One region of the Streptomyces odontotermitis genome, then DNA from elsewhere that is predicted to be linked to it. Evidence: riboswitches for the same ligand, from Rfam matches in the RefSeq annotation. Region 1 holds a riboswitch; each other region holds the start of a gene.

What was found. A riboswitch is a leader RNA that binds a small molecule or an ion and turns the genes downstream of it on or off. The one in region 1 is predicted to bind cobalamin.
Region 2: another riboswitch for cobalamin. It lies ahead of ACQB60_RS24015 (ribonucleoside triphosphate reductase); the one in region 1 lies ahead of ACQB60_RS27495 (CbtB domain-containing protein).
Region 3: another riboswitch for cobalamin. It lies ahead of ACQB60_RS23985 (CoA-acylating methylmalonate-semialdehyde dehydrogenase); the one in region 1 lies ahead of ACQB60_RS27495 (CbtB domain-containing protein).
Region 4: another riboswitch for cobalamin. It lies ahead of metE (5-methyltetrahydropteroyltriglutamate--homocysteine S-methyltransferase); the one in region 1 lies ahead of ACQB60_RS27495 (CbtB domain-containing protein).

What each region holds. Positions count from the first base shown of each region.
Region 1 covers NZ_JBNJLS010000011.1:42,891-47,829, reverse strand. Annotated here, with positions in the region: gene ACQB60_RS27520 (HAD-IIA family hydrolase) at 1-518, shown strand, start outside; gene ACQB60_RS27515 (hypothetical protein) at 762-1,241, shown strand; gene ACQB60_RS27510 (class F sortase) at 1,308-1,931, shown strand; gene cpt (chloramphenicol phosphotransferase CPT) at 1,975-2,529, shown strand; gene ACQB60_RS27500 (CbtA family protein) at 2,579-3,379, opposite strand; gene ACQB60_RS27495 (CbtB domain-containing protein) at 3,401-3,619, opposite strand; cobalamin riboswitch at 3,654-3,781, opposite strand; gene ACQB60_RS27490 (ANTAR domain-containing protein) at 4,140-4,910, opposite strand.
Region 2 covers NZ_JBNJLS010000008.1:210,207-215,145, reverse strand. Annotated here, with positions in the region: gene ACQB60_RS24030 (ArsR/SmtB family transcription factor) at 1-351, opposite strand, end outside; gene ACQB60_RS24025 (LCP family protein) at 486-1,991, opposite strand; gene tatA (Sec-independent protein translocase subunit TatA) at 2,084-2,311, shown strand; cobalamin riboswitch at 2,396-2,539, shown strand; gene ACQB60_RS24015 (ribonucleoside triphosphate reductase) at 2,589-4,367, shown strand; gene ACQB60_RS24010 (anaerobic ribonucleoside-triphosphate reductase activating protein) at 4,364-4,939, shown strand, end outside.
Region 3 covers NZ_JBNJLS010000008.1:202,812-207,750, forward strand. Annotated here, with positions in the region: gene ACQB60_RS23985 (CoA-acylating methylmalonate-semialdehyde dehydrogenase) at 1-1,331, opposite strand, end outside; cobalamin riboswitch at 1,562-1,742, opposite strand; gene ACQB60_RS23990 (3-hydroxybutyryl-CoA dehydrogenase) at 1,794-2,693, opposite strand; gene aceB (malate synthase A) at 2,690-4,288, opposite strand; gene aceA (isocitrate lyase) at 4,396-4,939, opposite strand, start outside.
Region 4 covers NZ_JBNJLS010000008.1:188,982-193,920, forward strand. Annotated here, with positions in the region: gene ACQB60_RS23925 (molybdopterin-dependent oxidoreductase) at 24-506, shown strand; gene ACQB60_RS23930 (inorganic diphosphatase) at 539-1,048, shown strand; gene ACQB60_RS23935 (DNA-binding protein) at 1,089-1,628, shown strand; cobalamin riboswitch at 1,631-1,848, shown strand; gene metE (5-methyltetrahydropteroyltriglutamate--homocysteine S-methyltransferase) at 2,014-4,332, shown strand; gene ACQB60_RS23945 (bifunctional 2-methylcitrate synthase/citrate synthase) at 4,339-4,939, opposite strand, start outside.

The sequences.
Region 1 (4,939 bases):
CGGGCGGGACGGCGTACGTCATCGGGGAGGCGGGCCTCACGACGGCGCTGCACGACATCGGGTACGTCCTGACCGACCACGCCCCCGACTACGTGGTCCTCGGCGAGACCCGCACGTACTCCTTCGAGGCCATGACCAAGGCGGTCCGCCTCATCAACGGCGGCGCCCGCTTCATCTGCACCAACCCGGACGAGACGGGACCCTCCACGGAGGGGCCGCTGCCCGCGACGGGGGCGGTGGCCGCGCTGATCACCAAGGCGACCGGCAAGCAGCCGTACTTCGCGGGGAAGCCGAATCCGCTGATGATGCGGACGGGGCTCAACGCGATCGGGGCGCACTCGGAGACGAGCGCGATGATCGGGGACCGCATGGACACGGATGTCCTTGCCGGACTGGAGGCGGGGATGCGGACGTTCCTGGTGCTCACCGGGCTGACCGACCGGCCGGACATCGAGAAGTACCCGTTCACTCCGTCGCAGGTCGTTGATTCCATCGCTGACCTGGTGGATCTGGTCTGACTGCGGCCCACGGCTCGGGACTGTCCGCTGACTGCCGGCTGACCGCCGGTGGGGGTTTCTCGCGCAGTTCCCCGCGCCCCTAACGGGTCGCCCGGGATGCGAGGGCTGTTACTCCACGTGAACCTCGGTAACAGGAGGTTCACCATGCGTATATCTTCGTTTGCTCTGGGTGGCGTGGGGGCGGCCGTCGCTCTTGCCGTCGCTCTGCCCGTCGGGCCCGCTCAGGCCCATGACCATGGGTCCGTGCAGGCCACCGTCACGCCGTCCAGCGCCGGCCCGGGGGCCCAGGTCGAGGTGCGGGCCGACGGGTGTGACGGGACCACGGGGTCGGCCAGTTCGGGGGCGTTCGAGTACGACGCCCGGCTGACCGGGCGGGACGGGGACAAGTACTCGCTCAACGGCACGACGAAGATCAAGTACGGGGTCTCGGGGAGCTACTCCGTCACCATCACCTGCGACGGCCACCCCCACCAGGGCGCGGGCACCGTGCAGGTCATCCGCAACAACCCGGCCCCGGTCTCGCCGGTCCGGGCCGGCGGTGGCGGCACCGCCCGCCTCGCGGAGTCGCACCTCGCCGAGTCGCACCTCGCGGGACCGGCCGCCTCGGCCGAGGCGAGCGAGGCGGGGCCCGGCACCCGGCACGCGGTCATCGGCCTGGTGCTCGCCGGTGTCGCGGCGGTGGCCGTCGCGTTCCGCAGCGTCCGCCGGCGCCGCTCCGAGTGAGAGCGGAGTTGAGAGCGGGGTGAGCGCGCGGTGACCAGCGACAGGCCGGGCTCCGGGCGGCTGCTCATGGGTGCCGCCTGGGCCGTGCTCATCGGGGGACTCTGCCTGTGGGGGAGCGACGCCGTCGACCTCCGGGGCGGCCTCTCCGAACCCGCCGCGGGCGACGTGGCGGCGGTCGGGCGGCCCTTCGGCGTCGAACTCCCGCCCGCGCACGAGGCGTTGGACCCCGCCCGTCCGCAGCGCGTCGACATCCCCGCGCTCGACGTGCGCGCCGCGGTGACGGCGCGCGGGCTCGACGCGGAGGGCGCGATCGACCCGCCGCCGTTCGCGCAGGCGGACTCGGTCGGCTGGTACGGCGGCGGCACCCGGCCCGGCGCGGCGGGCGCCGCCCTGCTCGTGGGCCACGTCGACACCGAGACGCGGCCCGCCGTCTTCTACCACCTCAGCGCGCTCAAACCCGGCGAGCGGATCGGGGTGGCCCGGGACGACGGCACGGTCGCCGAGTTCACCGTCGACGACGTACGGGTGCACCGGCGCGACGGCTTCGACGCGAAGGCGGCGTACGGCCCGCACGAGGACGGCCGCGCGGAGCTGCGCCTGATCACCTGCGGCGGGACCTTCGACCACGCGCAGCGCCGGTACACGGCGAACGTGGTGGTGTCCGCGTACCTGACGGGCGTCCGCCGCTGAAATGGAGTGGGTGGCGCGGGTGACCGTGCCTACAGTGGCGTCCGTGACGGGACAAGTGATCGTGCTCAACGGCGGTTCCAGCGCGGGGAAGTCGGGCATCGCGCGCTGTCTGCAGGCCGTGCTCGCGGAGCCCTGGCTGACCTTCGGCTGCGACACCTTCGTGGACGCCCTGCCCGCGTCGATGAAGGCGTCGGACGCGGGCCTCGACATCGCGGCGGACGGCGCGGTGAGCGTGGGGGCGGAGTTCCGCGCGCTTGAGGCCGCGTGGATCGAGGGGATCGCCGCGATGGCACGGGCCGGGGCGCGGGTGATCGTCGACGAGGTCTTCCTCGGGGGCGCCGCCTCGCAGGCCCGCTGGGATAAGGCGCTCGTGGACGTGCCCGTGCTGTGGGTGGGCGTGCGCTGCGCCCCCGAGGTGGCGGCCGCGCGCGAGCTGGCGCGGGGCGACCGGGCCGCCGGAATGGCCGCGGGGCAGGCCGAGTCGGTGCACCAGGGCGTGCGCTACGACATGGAGGTCGACACCGCGGGCCGGGAGTCGCTGGAGTGCGCGCAGGCCATCGCGGAGCGTCTCGCGGGGCGCCTCACGGAGCGTGGGTGACGGTGACGGCGGCCCCGGTCCCGCCGCGGGGCCGCCCTCGACCGGGACGTCAGGCCGTGGGCTCCACGGAGACCGTGTTCGGGGACGTGCGGGCGTAACCGCCCTCCGCCGAGGCCGACTTGGCGGCCGCGCGCAGGCCGAGTCCGCCGAAGACCGCCGCGAACACCGCCCACAGCAGCACGTGCGAGGCGAGCGACAGCATCCGGAAGTCCCACAGCAGCGTCGCGTCCACCGGAACGGGGTCCGGGTTGTCGGGCAGCGCGAAGAGCAGCGCGAGCACGGCGACCGTCGTGAGGGCCACGGCGATCTGGCGCACCGGAAGGGACTTGGCGGCCAGGCGCACGTACACCTGCCAGGCCAGGAACATGCCGAGCACGCCGATCGCGACCGATGCCAGCCACATCGCCTGCCGGTCGCCGACCGTGCCGGAGTCGCCGACGCCCGGCGGGTTAGCCGGGTAGCGCAGGCCCGGCAGGAGCGAGACCGCGACGAACGCGGCCGTCGCGAAGGTCAGGGCGCGCGGCCAGGGGGACGTCTGCGGAGCGCGCCGGTGCACCAGGGCGTACGCCACCGCGAACAGCACGCCGATCGCGAGACCGGCGACGACAGCGGCGACGACCAGGCCGAGGTGCTGGGTCGAGCGGGTGAAGAGCTCCTCGTGGTGCTGCATGGACTGGCCGGCGCCGTGCGCGTGCTCCTCGGCGGCCGTGCGCTTCTCCTCGGCGCGGATCGCGCGGTCCATCAGGGGCTCGGCGAGGAGGAGGGAGAAGAGACCGGCCGCGAGGCCCGCCGCCCCTCCCGCCGCCAACCCGCGCCCGAGCAGGGGGAGTACAGGTGTCGGGGAGGACATGGTGCTGAGATCGCCCGCCCGTCAGTGGCAGGGGGCACCGAAGAGGTGCCTGCCGTCGTGCGCGAACTCGTGCAGGTAGCTGCCGGTCGCCGAGATCAGCGAGCCGTTGTCGATGAACACCGCGTACAGCGCGATCAGCGCGAGGATCGCCGCGCCGGAGGCGATGAGCCAGTCGCGCGTCTGGGTCGCGGCGGCCTGGGCCGCCGTGGTGTCGGTGGTCGGTGCAGTGTGCAGAGACATACCGGGTGGGCCTCCTTCTGGGGTTTCCACGCCCCATGGCAGGAGGACGACGGCTCAGTTCCTGACTTCCGCGCACGTCTGGGGAGCACGCACGGGGTCACAGTGGCGGGACCGCCCCGGAATCGCACCGGGTTCCTGTCAACCGTCGCCTCGATGTATGGACTTGTCGTCCCGGAGAGTCCCAGTCCGGCATGGACACTGTCAACCACGTCCGCGCCTCTGCGCCCCCTGCGACCTGCGCAAGCCCGCTTGCGACGGTGGACCGTCGCCCGGTCGACGGACCGCTCCCCCCGGAACCGTCGACCGGGCTGGTCCTCCACCGCGCGCGCACGAGTCGCGGGAGTAACCCGGCGCCGGCGCGGGAGCTGTGGTGCCGACCCGCTTGCGGGGTGGGCAGGTTCAGCCTGATCCGGCCGGGGGCTTGGGCCGTCAGAACCGACTCTAGAGCGAATATGCCTCCCGGCCTAGGGGGCGTTTGACGCCAAGTCGTGGCCGGATCGCCCTGCGTGATCGCCACAGTTCAGAGGGGTTCGGTTTCATCAGGTCCGGACCTGCCGGGGCGCAGCGCCGCGTCGTTGAGCTTTCCCTCGATCAGCTCGCCCGCGACGCGGTCGATGGCCAGGCGTTCCCTGCGTGCGTAGCCGCGCAGGGCCGCGAAGGCGGGCTCCATTCCGGTGCGCCAGCGCTCGGCGAGTATGCCTTTGGCCTGTTCGACGCGAATGCGACTGGTCAGCGCCGTCTCCAACTGCCTGCTGAGCGTGCGGTAGCCGGCGTACGCCTCGTGGTTGTGCAGCCCGAGGGCGGCCGCGCTCGCCAGGATCTCGGCGCACCGCACCTCACCGTTGGGAGTGGCCTGCCTGGCGAGGAAGACATTGAGCACGCCGAACACGGACTCGCCGCGGCGCATCGGCACCGCGTACGTCATCGTGACGCCGTGCTCCAGGGCCTGTGCGGTGAACTCGGGCCAGCGGATCGCCGTCACCCTCTCGGTGAGCCGCACGGGCGCCACCGTCGTGCCGGTGCTGTAGCTCTCCACGCACGGCCCGTCGCTCCTCTGGGACCTCAACAGGGCTATCGCGACCTCTTGTTGGTGGCTGCTGGGGGCGAGCGCGATGGTGCGGCTCTCGCCCGTGCGGTGGGTGAACATCACTCCGGCGGTGTGCGCGCCGAACAGCTCCACACAGTGGTCGGCCATGCCCCGCAGATAGTGCTCGGCCCGGAAGTCGTCCCGCAGTGTGTCCGCGCTCTCCACCACGACTTCCGCCAGCCGGAGTTCCGTGCTGCGGTCCACATCAGCCTCCCCTCCCTGGCTGCCCCGCT
Region 2 (4,939 bases), on a different contig from region 1:
GTCCGTTCGCTTGGCTTCCTCGTTCGCTGATTTCTCGGTGAGGGTCGAGGCGGACCGGTGGACGACCTCGGGCGTCAACTCGTAGAGGAAGGGCGCCACTTCGAAGTACTTCATGGTCTTACCGTCCGCCGCCACCTCGGGCGTGCCGACGACGAGACCGGCGCCCTCGAGCAGCTTCAGGTGCATGTGCAGCAGCGGGCGGCCCATGCCGATCTCACGGGCCAGCGCGCTCACGTAATTGCGCTTCTCGTGGAGCGCCGCGACGATCCGCATGCGATGCGGATTGCCCAGCGCCGAGAGCACCTTGAGCAGTTGGTCGCCCGTCGGCTCCCGATCGCTTTCCCCGGCCATCGCGGCCTCTCTCTCGTGCCTGTCAAGAAACGCTGACATGTACCTCGGGGCCTGTCAAAGTCTCCTGACGCAGCTCACGGGCGGATCAGGGACATCTCAGGGTCGGCCGTACGAGAGGTCAGTCGTACGAAGGGTCAGCCGTACGAGAGGTCGGAGCAGGCGTCGGCGTCGCCGGAGCGGGCGTCGGCGGCGACCTTGGAGGGGACGGGCGAGGGGGTGGCGGAGGGCTTGTCTGACGCGGTGGCTGACGGGTCGGCGGCGTAGGCGCGGCCGAGCGTGATCCGGATGCCCGGGGCGTCGGCCGGGGCCGCCTTGAGCTCGGCGTCCGCGAAGAGCCGGGCTACGGACTCGGCCTTCTTCCTCTGGCCGGGCCCGTACTCGATCAGGGTGGTGGTGTGGTCCTGGCGGTCGGCCGTCGCGGTGCCGGTGACGGTGAAGCCGTGCTCGGTGAGCGTCCCGGCGGCGCGGGCGGCGAGGCCCGTGACGGTGGTGCCGTTGCGGACGGCGACCTCGATGCCGGCGCCCCGGACGGGGCCGCTGTCCTTGGGTGCGGGCCGGTCGTCGTCGCGCCCGCCGCCGCCCGCGTCCTTCCCGTCGAGCGTGCGGTCGTCCTTGAGCGAGGCCCACAGCGCGTCGGCGTCCGGCTGGACGACGGCGACGCGCGAGCCCTCGTACCGCCAGGGGAGGGTGACGAACGTGGTGTTGCCCAGGTCGATGTCCCGCAGCGACATCGCGAAGGAGATGAGCTTGTCGGCGGAGCCCAGGCCGGGATCGACGGTCAGCGACTTGGTCGCGGCGTCCGCCAGCGGCAGCAGCTTGGTCGGGGTGAGGCCGTCGCTCTTCACCTTCTTCAACAGGCTTGCCACGAAGGCTTGTTGGCGCTTGATGCGGCCGATGTCGGAGCCGTCGCCGATGCCGTGCCGGATGCGGACGTAGTCCAGCGCCTCGGTGCCCGACACCTCCTGCGGGCCCTTGCGGAACAGGCGGTCGCCCCGGCTGCCCCGGTTGGGGTTGAGGTCTCCCTCGTACACGTCCTTCGGCAGGCAGACCTCGACCCCGCCCACCACGTCCGTCAGCGAGGCGAAGCCCTTGAAGTCCACGACGACGGTGTGGTCGACGCGCAGCCCGGTGAGCTTCTCGACGGTGTTCTGGGTGCACGCCGGGTTGCCCTTGGCGGTCTGCCCGACCGAGTACGCCGCATTGAACATCGTGTCCGGCTGCGTCTTCGTCCAGGAGCCGTCCGGCAGCCGGCAGGGCGGGATGTCCACGAGGGTGTCGCGCGGGATGGACACGGCGACGGCGTGCTTGCGGTCCGCGTACACGTGCAGCAGGAACGCGGTGTCCGAGCGGCCTATGTCGCCCTTGTCGCCGCCGCCGAGCGCACTGTTCCCGCCGGTGCGCGCGTCCGAGCCGATGACCAGGACGTTCTGTCCCTTCGACGAGTCCGCGCCCGGCCGCTCGTCGGAGATGCCGTCCGAACCGAAGGTGTTGATGTTGCCGTTGAGCCGCAGATACACCCAGCCCGCACCGGCCGTCGCGAGGACGCCGAACGACACGACGGTCAGGAGCGCGCGCCGCCCCCGGCCCCGCTTGCGCTTGTGACTGGCTGCCAAGGGTGCTCCTCCTCCATGGTTGTACAGTTGCGCAATGTAGCAACCTTTCCTGAGGGGGCATCCGGGCGGTCCGCCGGGGGTGCGCCTCTCGGGCCGATGTGAGAAGGGGTGGGGCGGCCATGCTCCGCAATGCACTGGAACCCTGGCACCTGGTGGTCGTGGCGCTCGTCGTCGTCGTGCTCTTCGGCTCGAAGAAGCTCCCGGACAGCGCGCGGGCGGTGGGCAAGTCGCTGCGCATCCTCAAGAGCGAGACGCGGGCGATGAAGGAGGACGGGGGCGCGGGCGCCGGGGGAGCCGCGGGCGCCACGGAAACCGCGGGGGCGGCGGGAGTTGAGCGGAAGGCGTAGGGCGCGCTCGCGGGACCAAAGACCCGCCACCAGGGCCCAACGTCACCCAATATCTAGCGTCGGCGTGTCGCCCATAACCCCACATGTAGTGTTTCGGCAGTCGGTTCGGCGGGCGCTCAACTGCCCGCCGAGGCAACAGGGAACCCGGTGCGAGTCCGGGGCTGCCCCGCAACGGTGAGTGCCGCACGACGGCCCGAGTCCGATACCTGCCGGCCGCCTCCCGCGCATCTCCGCGCGGCGAGGACCTTTCTCCGTACTGCCTCGTGGGAGGGCCGACGTGACTCAGATCGACGCCGTGGCTTCGGTGACCGAATATGTGGACCGCAGCGACTGGCGGGTCAACGCCAACGCGAATCAGGGGTACTCGCTGGGCGGGCTCATCCTCAACACCGCCGGGAAGGTCGTCGCCAACTACTGGCTGGACCAGGTGTATCCGGCGGCGGTCGCCGACGCCCACCGGGACGGCGACCTGCACCTCCACGACCTCGACATGCTCGCCGGGTACTGCGCGGGCTGGTCGCTGCGCACCCTGCTCACCGAGGGGTTCAACGGAGTGCCCGGGCAGATCGACTCGGCGCCGCCCCGGCACTTCTCCTCGGCGGTCGGCCAGATCGTCAACTTCCTCGGCACCCTGCAGAACGAGTGGGCGGGCGCGCAGGCGTTCAGCTCCTTCGACACGTACATGGCGCCCTTCGTGAGGAAGGACGCGATGACGTACGCGGAGGTCCACCAGTGCATGCAGGAGCTGGTGCACAACCTGAACGTCCCCTCGCGCTGGGGTACCCAGACCCCCTTCACCAACCTCACCTTCGACTGGACGTGCCCGGACGACCTGCGCGCGCAGGTGCCCGTCATCGGCGGCGAGGAGGCGGACTTCACCTACGGCGAGCTCCAGGCCGAGATGGACCTCGTCAACCGCGCCTACATCGAGGTGATGACCGAAGGGGACGCCGGCGGGCGGGTGTTCACCTTCCCCATCCCCACCTACAACATCACCGCGGACTTCCCCTGGGAGAGCGAGAACGCCGAGCGGCTCTTCGCGATGACCGCGAAGTACGGGCTCCCCTACTTCCAGAACTTCATCAACTCCGACCTCGCGCCGCACCAGATCCGCTCCATGTGCTGCCGCCTCCAGCTGGACCTGACCGAGCTGCTCAAGCGCGGCAACGGCCTCTTCGGCAGCGCCGAGCAGACCGGCTCCCTCGGCGTGGTCACCCTCAACTGCGCCCGCCTCGGCCATCTGCACGCGGGCGACGAGGACGCCCTCCTCGCGGCCCTCGACCGGCTCCTCGGCCTCGCCCGCGACAGCCTGGAGGTCAAGCGGGTCACCGTCCAGGATCTGATCGACGGCGGCCTGTTCCCGTACACGAAGCGCTACTTGGGGACGCTGCGCAACCACTTTTCCACCATCGGCGTGAACGGGATCAACGAGATGATCCGCAACTTCACGCACGACGCGTACGACATCACCGACCCGCGCGGGCACGCCTTCGCCGTCCGCCTCCTCGACCACGTGCGCGCCCGCATGGCCGAGTTCCAGGAGCGCACCGGCCACCTCTACAACCTGGAGGCGACCCCCGCCGAAGGCACCACCTACCGCTTCGCCAAGGAGGACCGGCGCCGCTTCCCCGGCATCCTGCAGGCGGGCACCGACACGAACCCCTACTACACCAACTCCTCGCAGCTGCCCGTCGGCTGGACCGACGACCCCTTCGAGGCACTGGAGCGCCAGGACGAGCTGCAGACCAAGTACACGGGCGGCACCGTGCTGCACCTGTACATGTCCGAGCGCATCTCCACGGCCGAGGCGTGCCGCAGTCTCGTACGGCGCTCGCTGGAGCGCTTCGAGCTGCCCTACCTCACGGTGACCCCGACCTTCTCCATCTGCCCCGAGCACGGCTACCTCGCCGGCGAGCACCACGACTGCCCGACCTGCGGCGGCAGTTGTGAGGTGTGGACGCGGGTCATGGGCTACCACCGGCCCGTGGCGTCCTTCAACATCGGCAAGAAGGGGGAGCACGCCGAACGCGTGCACTTCCAGGAAGCGGCGGTGTGATCCGGATCGGCGGCTGGGCGCGCCTGTCGAGCTGCGACTGGCCGGGCCGCCTCGTCACCACGGTGTTCTGCCAGGGCTGCCCGTGGCGCTGCGGCTACTGCCACAACCCCGCGCTGCTCGACCCGCGTGCCCCGGCCGCCGTCGACTGGGCCCAGGTGACCGCCCATCTCGCCCGCCGCCGGGGCCTGTTGGACGGCGTCGTCTTCTCCGGCGGCGAACCCCTGCTGCAGACCGGTCTCGCCGACGCGATGCGCGCGGTGCGCCGCCTCGGCTTCCAGGTCGGCCTGCACACCGGCGGCGCCTACCCGCGCCGCTTCGGGCAGCTCCTGGGCGCGGGCCTCGTCGACTGGGTCGGCTTCGACGTGAAGGCGGCCCCGGCGGCGTACGGGCGCGTGACCGGCGTGCGGGGCAGCGCCGCGCCCGCGCTGCGCAGCCTGGGTCTGCTGGTGGACTCCGGGGTGGCGCACCAGCTGCGGACCACCGTCGACCCCGCGCTCCTCGACGCGGCGGACGTCGAGGAGCTGCGGGGGTGGCTGGCGCGGCGGGGCCTTGGGGAGCCCGTGTGGCAGGAG
Region 3 (4,939 bases), on a different contig from region 1:
ACCATGCCGGTGTCCACGCGCCGGGTGAAGTCGCGGGCGGTGTCGCCGTTGCGCGTGAAGAGGGCCACGCCGTTGCCGTAGAGGTGTTCGCTGGGCAGCCGGAGGGCCTCCTCGTAGTCGGCGGCGCGCACGACGCACAGGACGGGCCCGAAGATCTCCTCGCGGTAGATCCGCATGTCCGGAGTGACCCGGTCGAAGAGGGAGGCTCCGGCGAAGAAGCCGTCCTCGTGTCCGGGCAGGGTGAAGTCGCGTCCGTCGACGACGAGTTCGGCGCCCTCCTCGACGCCGAGGCCGACGTAGGAGCGGACCCGGTCGACGGCGTCCCGGCCGACCAGCGGGCCGAAGTCGGCCTCGGGGTCGTCGCTGCGGCCGATGCGCAGCGCGGCGATGCGCTCCTTGAGGCGGGCCACGAGGGCGTCGGCGGTCTCCTCCCCGACGGGGACGGCGACGGAGATCGCCATGCAGCGTTCGCCCGCGGAGCCGTAGCCCGCGCCGATCAGCGCGTCCACGGCCTGGTCGAGGTCGGCGTCCGGCATCACGATCATGTGGTTCTTGGCGCCGCCGAAGCACTGGGCGCGCTTGCCGTGGGCGGCGGCGGTGGCGTAGACGTGCGCGGCGACGGGGGTGGAGCCGACGAAGCCGAGGGCGGCGACGCGCGGGTCCTCCAGGAGGGTGTCGACAGCTTCCCGGTCGCCGTGCAGGACGTTGAGGACACCGGGCGGCAGGCCCGCCTCCAGGAACAGCTCGGCGATCCGCAGCGGCACCGACGGGTCCCGCTCGGAGGGCTTGAGGATGAAGGCGTTGCCGCAGGCGAGGGCGGGGGCGGCCTTCCACAGCGGGATCATCGCGGGGAAGTTGAAGGGGGTGATGCCCGCGACGACGCCGAGGGGCGCGCGCAGCGAGTGGACGTCGATGCCGGTGCCCGCGTTGTCGGTGAACTCGCCCTTGAGCAGATGCGGGATGCCGGCCGCGAACTCCACGACCTCCAGGCCGCGTTGGATGTCGCCGTGGGCGTCGGCGATCGTCTTGCCGTGCTCGGCGGACAGGAGCCGGGCCAGGGCGTCCTTCTCGTCCTCGACGAGCTGGAGGAACCGCAGCAGCACGCGGGCGCGGCGCTGCGGGTTCCACTGGCCCCAGCCGGGCTGCGCGCGGGCGGCGTCGGCGATCGCCGCCTCGGTCTCGGCGCGGCTCGCGAGGGGCACGCGGGCCTGGATCCGGCCGGTGTTGGGGTCGTACACGTCGCCGTGGGAGCCGGAGGTTCCCGGGGTGTGCCTGCCTCCGATGAAGTGGGTCAACTCGCGTACGGGGGCGGGGGCTTGGTCGCGGACCATGGGTGTGCCTGCTCTCGTCAGGTGATCCGGGATGGCGCGCCGCCGCGCCGTGCGCACGCGGTGGCGTGCGGGAGCGGGGCTGCGCGAGACCGCGAAGGTCGGTGGGCCGTCAGGGGGTTGCGACGGCCGATCGGCGCTCGCCGTGCGGGGGCCGCGGCCGTCGGGCCGCGGCTTTGCCGGGGACGCGTGTGCACACCGGTGCCATGCGTGTCAGCTCCATCCTCGTGGACAACACGGAACATCCCGCGGCCGGTATCCTGACTCCCGGATCTGCGCGCGCCGCCCGCCTTCCCAACTCCCCCTTCAGGGCGAGTCGGTGGCGTACCGCTCGACGGCACACTCCCCGGTCACAGTGGCGGGACCGTGCCGGATTCACACCGGCTTCCCTGCACCGCGGGCCTTGGTCGCGACTATATAGTTGGACGTCCTAGTAAATCTAGGCTCTCTCCCCGGCCCCTGCCCCTAGGCCCCTTCGTAGGCGTGGAACCCCCGCCCGCTCTTCCGCCCGAGCAGCCCCGCCTCCACCATCCGCTGGAGCAGCGGCGGCGGGGCGTACAGGGGTTCCTTGAACTCCTCGTACAGGGACTCCGCGATGGACGCGACGGTGTCGAGGCCGATGAGGTCGGCCAGTCTGAGCGGTCCCATGGGGTGCGCGCAGCCCAGCTCCATCCCGGCGTCCACGTCGGTGGCGGTGGCGAAGCCCGACTCGGCCATCCGGATCGCGGACAGCACGTACGGGATCAGGAGCGCGTTGACGACGAAGCCCGCACGGTCCCGGGAGCGGACGGCCGTCTTGCCCAGCGTGCGCGTGACGAACTCCTGCACCCTGTCGAGGACTTGGGGCGCGGTGTGCAGCGAGCTCACGACCTCGACCAGCGGCAGCACCGGCACGGGGTTGAAGAAGTGCAGGCCGACCACGTGGTCGGCGCGCCCGGTGGCCATGCCGAGGCGCATCACGGGGATCGAGGAGGTGTTGGTCGCGAGGATCGCCTCCGGGTCCTCGACGATCTTGTCGAGTGCGGTGAAGACCTCCGTCTTGGCGTCGGTGTTCTCCACGACCGCCTCGATGACGAGCTGGCGGTCGGCCAGGTCGTCGAGGCTGCCGGTGAAGGCCGTGCGGGCGAGGGCGTCCTCGGCGGCCGCCCGGTCCGACTTGCCGCGCCGGACGGCGCGTTCGAGGGAGGCGGTGACGCGGTCACGGGCGGCGTGGGCGGCGATCGCGTCGGCCTCGCAGACCAGGGTGTCGAGCCCGGCGCGGGCGCAGACCTCCGCGATGCCCGCGCCCATCTGGCCGCCGCCGACGACGCCGACTCTGGTGATGCCGACTCCGGTGATGCCCGCGTTCGTTCCCGAGGTGCTCATGCGGGGATCTCCGTTCGCGCGGCGAGGTGGCGGGCGTAGGCGTCGGTGGTGAAGAAGGCGGGCAACTCCCGCCCCAGGGCGGTGCGTTCGAAGAGGGAGCGGACCTCGTCGACCCGGGCCCAGGGATGCTCGGCGCCGAGGGCGGCCGCCTCCTCGTCGACGATGCGCAGGACCGTGTCGCGGTCCACGAGGCGGTGCCGGAGCCACTGCCAGATCTGCACGCGGGCGATCTCCGCCGTCGCGGCGTCCTCCATCAGGCCGCCCAGTGCCACGGCCCCCTGCCCGCGCAGCCACGCGTCGAAGTAGCGCAGGGAGACGGCGACGTTGGCGCGAACGCCCTCCGGGGTGGGCGGGCCGACGGTGCGACGCACCGCCAGGAGGTCGGCGGGGGTGACCGCGACGTCCTCGCGGGTGCGGTCCAGCTGGTGCGGGCGCTCCCCGAGGACCTGGTCGAAGACGTCCCGGCACACCGCGACGAGCCCGGGGTGGGCGACCCAGGAGCCGTCGAAGCCGTCCTCGGCCTCGCGTTCCTTGTCGAGCCGCACGGTGGCGAGCGCCGCCGCGTGCGCGTCCGCGTCCCGGCCGGGGACCTGCGCGGCCATGCCGCCGATCGCGTGGGCGCCCCGCCGGTGACAGGTGCGCACGAGCAGTTCGGTGTACGCGCGCATGAAGGGCGCGGTCATGGTGACCTTCGCGCGGTCGGGCAGCACGAAGTCGGGCCGGTGCCCGAGGTTCTTGATCAGGCTGAACAGGTAGTCCCAGCGGCCCGCGTTGAGCCCGGCGCTGTGCTCGCGCAGCTGGTGGAGGATCTCCTCCATCTCGAAGGCGGCGGTGACCGTCTCGATGAGGACGGTGGCGCGGATGGTGCCGCGCGGGATGCCGAGCAGCTCCTGGGCGAGGACGAAGACGTCGTTCCAGAGCCGGGCCTCGTGGTGGTTCTCCAGCTTGGGCAGGTAGAAGTACGGTCCGTGGCCCGCGTCGAGCTGGCGGCGGGCGCAGTGGAAGAAGTACAGGCCGAAGTCCACCAGGGCGGCGGGCAGCGGGCGTTCGTCGATGACCAGGTGCTTCTCGACGAGGTGCCAGCCGCGCGGGCGCACCACGATGGTGGCGAGCTCGTGGCGGTCGCGGAGCCGGTACTCCTTGCCCTCGGGGCTGGTGAAGTCGATGCGCCGCTCGATGGCGTCCAGCAGGGTCAGCTGGCCGCCGACGATGTTGTCCCAGGTGGGTGAGGTCGCGTCCTCGAAGTCCGCCATCCACACCTGGGCGCCGGAGTTGAGGGCGTTGACGGCCATGCGCCGCTCGGGCGGGCCGGTGATCTCCACGCGCCGGTCGGTCAGCCCGGGCGCGGGCGGCGCGACCCGCCAGTCGGGGTCCGAGCGGAGCGCGGCCGTGGTGAGCGGGAAGCCCAACGGCACGCCGGAGGCGATGCGTTCGGCGCGGCGGCGCCGCTCGGCGAGCAGGTCGAAGCGGCGTGCGGCGAACGCCTCGTCCAGGCGGGCGAGGAAGTCGAGCGCCTCGGGGGTGAGGATCTCGTCGTGGCGGTCGCCCGGCCTGCCGGCGACGCGCACCCGGCCGGCGGTCCTGGTGGCACTCATGGCACTCATGGGAATCTCCTCGGCGTGAAGGGAGGGAGGGGGGTGAGGGCCGGACGGAGCGGAGGTGTCCGGCCCTCACCGGATCGGTCACTGGCCGAAGAAGCGGCTCAGTGGAACTGCTCCTCCTCCGTGGAGCCGGAGAGCGCCGTCGTGGAGGAGGCCGGGTTCACGGCGGTGGAGACCATGTCGAAGTAGCCGGTGCCGACCTCGCGCTGGTGCCGGACCGCGGTGAAGCCGTGCTCCTGCGCCGCGAACTCCCGCTCCTGCAGGTCGACATAGGCCGTCATGCCGTGCTCGGCGTAGCCGCGGGCCAGGTCGAACATGCCGTGGTTGAGGGAGTGGAACCCGGCCAGGGTGATGAACTGGAAGCGGTAGCCCATCGCGCCCAGCTCCCGCTGGAACTTGGCGATCTGGTCGTCGTCCAGGGCCGCCTTCCAGTTGAAGGACGGCGAGCAGTTGTAGGCGAGCATCTGGTCCGGGTACCGGGCGTGGATCGCCTCGGCGAACTCACGGGCCTGCGCGAGGTCCGGGGTGCCCGTCTCGACCCAGATCAGATCGGCGTACGGGGCGTAGGCGAGGCCGCGCGCGATGACGGGGGCCATGCCGTTCTGAACCCGGTAGAAGCCCTCGGCGGTGCGCTCGCCGGTCACG
Region 4 (4,939 bases), on a different contig from region 1:
GATCGGCGGCAGGGGGCGGGCACATGGACCAACTCGGCACGCGCACAGGGACGTTCGCGCTCCGGGGCGAGCTGCTGCGCCCCGCGACGCTGTCCGTCGCCGACCTGCGCCGGGGCTGGCCCCCGCACCGCGCCGAGGTCACCTTCGACTGTGCGACGAACGGCCCCCAGCACCACGTCTTCGAGGGGCCGTTGCTGCGGGACGTGGTCGCCGACGCGCGTCCCGCCTTCGACGCCCGTCGCCGCAAGGACCGCTCGCGCTTCCTCCTGGCGGTCCGGGGCGGCGACGGGCACCACACGGTGCTGTCCTGGGCGGAGCTCGACGCCGACTTCGGCGACGTGCCGGTCCTGCTCGCCACCTCGCTGGACGGCGCGGACCTGGACCGGGCGGGCAGCCAGCTCGTGGTGCCGTCCGACCGCTGCGGGGCGCGCTACATCAGCGCCATCACCCAGGTGTGGGTCGGGGCCTGCGCCGTGCCCGGCGAGGTCCTGCCCGCAGCCGGGTAGACGGGGGCGCCCGGCTGGTGGATGGTCGCGTCATGGAGAGAGCCGACCGACCCGAGTTCGACGTGACCATCGAGATTCCCCAAGGGTCCAGGAACAAGTACGAGATGGACCACGCCTCCGGGCGCATCCGCCTGGACCGGATGCTGTTCACCGCCACCCGCTACCCCGCCGACTACGGCTACATCGACGGCACCCTCGGCCGGGACGAGGACCCGCTGGACGCCCTCGTGCTCGCCGGCGAGCGGACGTTCCCCGGCTGCACCATCCGCTGCCGGGCCATCGGGATGTTCGTGATGAGCGACGAGAAGGGGCCCGACGAGAAGGTCCTGTGCGTGCCCGCGCACGACCCCCGGCACGAGAACGTGCAGGACATCAGCGACATCCCCGAGTTCGACCGCCGCGAGATCACGCACTTCTTCGAGGTCTACAAGGACCTGGAGCCCGGCAAGTCCGTGGAGGGCTCGCACTGGGAGGACCGCGACCACACCTACGCGGAGATCGCGGCGGCCCGCCTCCGCCTGCAAACAAACCGTTCACAATAATCCGTTGACGCGTTCTTGTGTGGCCCACCACCCTGGACGCATGGCACCCACTTCTGCCCCTGAACCCGCCGAATCCGCCGCATCAGTTGGATCCACCGAACTCGCCTCGTCCGACGCCGCGTTCACTCCCCCGGACCCCGACCAGGCGCGGGCCCGACGGGCCCCCGCGGCCCTCTTCCGCATCGCCGAGCGGCACGCGGCCGACGCGGCGCAGCGCGGGCGCCAGGTCCACCCCGCGGTGCTCGCGCCGCACGAGGCGATCAGGCTGGTGTCGTTCCTGCTCAGCGGCGCGGCCCAACTCACCGACGGGGAGGCCGAGGTGGACCGCGCGGACCTCACCGCCGCGCTGACCCTGATACCGCTGGCGCGCGGCGAGATGGACGAACTGGAGGCCGGGCTCCTGCAGATGGCGCGCGGCCGCGGCATGACCTGGCCGGAGATCGCCTTCGGCCTCGGTCTCGGCACCCCGCAGGCCGCCCGGCAGCGCTATGAGCGGCTGGTCTCCCGTACGACAGCGGACGCCGCTCCTGCGACGGCGGACGTCTCCCCCGCAGCGGCGGAAGGAGATCGCGACCGTTAGGTAGGGTGGCCCGTGCAGCTGGTTCGCCCCGCCCGCCAGGCGGGAGCGTCGCAAGAGGGAACCCGGTGGGAATCCGGGACTGCCCCGCAGCGGTGAGCGGGAACGACCGCCGTCACACGCACTGGCCCCGGGAAGGGGCTGGGAAGCGACGGCCAGTAGATGTCCTCCACGTGAGGACGCGCCCGCGAGTCCGAAGACCTGCCAACTGCCCGCGCACGAACCACTCGTGCACGGACATCCCGGTGACCTCGAGGGCGGGTCGGCGTACATACCAGGCGGACGAACCGTGCCGTGCCGTGCACGCTCGCCCCGCCGGGTCCGTCGCCCTTCGCGCTCTCGTCCCGTCCCCGGGATCTCAGGGATTCATCTCGCGAAGGAGATCTCCGTGACCACCAAGCCCGCAGCCGCGGCAGCACGGGCCACCGTGTACGGCTACCCCCGCCAGGGCCAGAACCGGGAACTGAAGAAGGCGATCGAGGGCTACTGGAAGGGCCGCGTCGACGCCGACGCCCTCCGCGCCACCGCCGCCGAACTGCGCAGCGCCACCTGGCGGCAGCTCGCCGACGCCGGCCTCCACGAGGTGCCGACCGGCGACTTCTCGTACTACGACCACGTCCTGGACACCAGCGTCATGGTCGGCGCCGTCCCCGACCGCCACCGCACGCCCGTCGCCGCCGACAGCCTCGACGGATACTTCGCGATGGCGCGCGGCACCCAGGACGTGGCGCCGCTGGAGATGACCAAGTGGTTCGACACCAACTACCACTATCTGGTCCCGGAGTTGGGACCGGACACGGTCTTCACCGCCGACTCCACGAAGCAGGTCGCCGAGCTCAAGGAGGCCCTGGCACTCGGCCACAACGGGCGGCCGGTCCTCGTCGGCCCGGTCACCTACCTGCTGCTCGCCAAGCCCGCGCCGGGCGTCGCCGCCGACTTCGTGCCGCTGACCCTGCTCGACCGGCTCCTGCCGGTGTACGCGGAGGTCCTCGCCGACCTGCGCGCGGCGGGTGCCGACTGGGTGCAGCTGGACGAGCCCGCCCTCGTCCAGGACCGCACCCCGGCCGAACTGGGCGCCGCCGAGCGCGCCTACCGGGACCTCGGCGCGCTCACGGACCGGCCGAAGCTCCTGGTCGCCTCGTACTTCGACCGGCTCGGCGACGCGCTGCCCGTCCTGGCCAAGGCGCCGGTGGACGGCCTTGCCCTGGACTTCACCGGGGCCGCCGCCGCCAACCTCGACGACCTCGCGGCCGTCGGCGGTCTTCCTGGCAAGCGGCTCGTCGCGGGCGTCGTCGACGGCCGCAACATCTGGATCAACGACTTCGAGAAGTCCCTCGCGACGCTCGGCACCCTGCTGGGTCTGGCCGGCCGGGTCGACGTGGCGGCTTCCTGCTCACTGCTGCACGTGCCGCTCGACGCGGCCGCCGAGCGGGACATCGAACCGCAGATCCTGCGCTGGCTGGCCTTCGCGAAGCAGAAGTCGGCGGAGGTCGTCACGCTCGCCCGCGGCCTGGCCCGCGGCATCCACACCATCGCCGCCGAACTCGCCGCGAACCGCGCCGACCTGGCCTCGCGCGCAGGCTCGGCGATCACCCACGACCCGGCGGTGCGCGCCCGCGCCGCCGCCGTCACGGACGCGGACGGCCGCCGCTCGGCGCCGTACGAGCGGCGGGCCGAGGCCCAGCGCGCCCAGCTCGGCCTGCCACTCCTTCCGACCACCACGATCGGCTCGTTCCCGCAGACCGGCGCGTTGCGCACCGCCCGCGCCGACCTGCGCGCCGGACGGATCGACACGGCCGCGTACGAGGAGCGCATCGAGGCCGAGATCCGCGACGTCCTCGCCTTCCAGGAGAAGGCGGGCATCGACGTCCTGGTGCACGGCGAGCCCGAACGCAACGACATGGTCCAGTACTTCGCCGAGCAGCTCACCGGCTATCTCGCCACGCAGCACGGCTGGGTCCAGTCCTACGGCACCCGCTATGTGCGCCCGCCGGTCCTGGCGGGCGACATCTCCCGGCCCGAGCCGATGACGGTGCGCTGGACGGCGTACGCGAACTCGCTCACCGACCGGCCGGTCAAGGGCATGCTGACCGGCCCGGTGACGATGCTCGCCTGGTCCTTCGTCCGCGACGACCAGCCGCTCGGCGACACCGCGCGCCAGGTGGCCCTCGCGCTGCGGGACGAGGTCGAGGACCTCGAAGCGGCCGGGACGTCGGTCATCCAGGTCGACGAGCCCGCCCTGCGCGAGACCCTGCCGCTGCGCGCCGCCGACCACCCGGCCTACCTGGCGTGGGCGACGGAGGCGTTCCGGCTGACCACGAGCGGCGTGCGCGCGGCCACGCAGATCCACACGCACATGTGCTACGCGGAGTTCGGCGACATCGTCCAGGCCATCGACGACCTCGACGCCGACGTGATCAGCCTGGAGGCCGCCCGCTCCCACATGCAGGTGGCGCGCGAGCTCGCGGCGCACGGCTATCCGCGCGAGGCCGGGCCAGGGGTCTACGACATCCACTCGCCGCGCATCCCCAGCGCGGAGGAGGCGGCGGCCCTGCTCCGCAAGGGACTTGAGGCCATTCCGCCGCAGCGGCTCTGGGTCAACCCGGACTGCGGCCTGAAGACCCGCGGCTGGCCCGAGACCCGGGCGTCCCTGGAGAGCCTGGTGGCCGCCGCCCGTACGGTCCGCGAGGAGATCACCCCGTCCTGACCGGCATCACCCCGTCCTGACAGGCAGCGTCCGCTGGTCCGGCCCCGCGTACGAGGCGAGGGGCCGGATCAGCGCGTTGTGGGCGAGCTGCTCGGTGATGTGGGCCGTCCAGCCGGTGATGCGGCTCATCACGAAGATCGGTGTGAAGGCCGGGGTGTCGAAGCCCATCAGGTGGTAGGCGAGGCCCGCCGGGTAGTCCAGGTTCGGGTGGAGGGACTTGCGGGCGAGCATGGCGTCGCGCAGGGCCGTGTGCAGAGTGGCGAGGCGGGTGGTCTCCGGGTCGGCGGCGCGGGCGACCAGGCGGTCCAGGGCGTCCTGCATGACCGGGACGCGGGAGTCGCCGTCCTTGTAGACGCGGTGGCCGAAGCCCATGATCCTGCGGCGGGCGGCGAGGGCCTCGTCCAGCCACTCCTCGGCGCGCGCGGGGTCGCCGATCTCGTCCAGCATGCGCATCACGGCTTCGTTGGCGCCGCCGTGCAGGGGGCCCTTGAGGGCGCCGATCGCGGCGGTGACCGCGCTGTGCAGGTCGGAGAGGGTGGAGGTGACGACCCGGGCGGTGAACGTCGAGGCGTTGAAGCTGTGTTCGGCGTACAGCGTCAGGGAGATC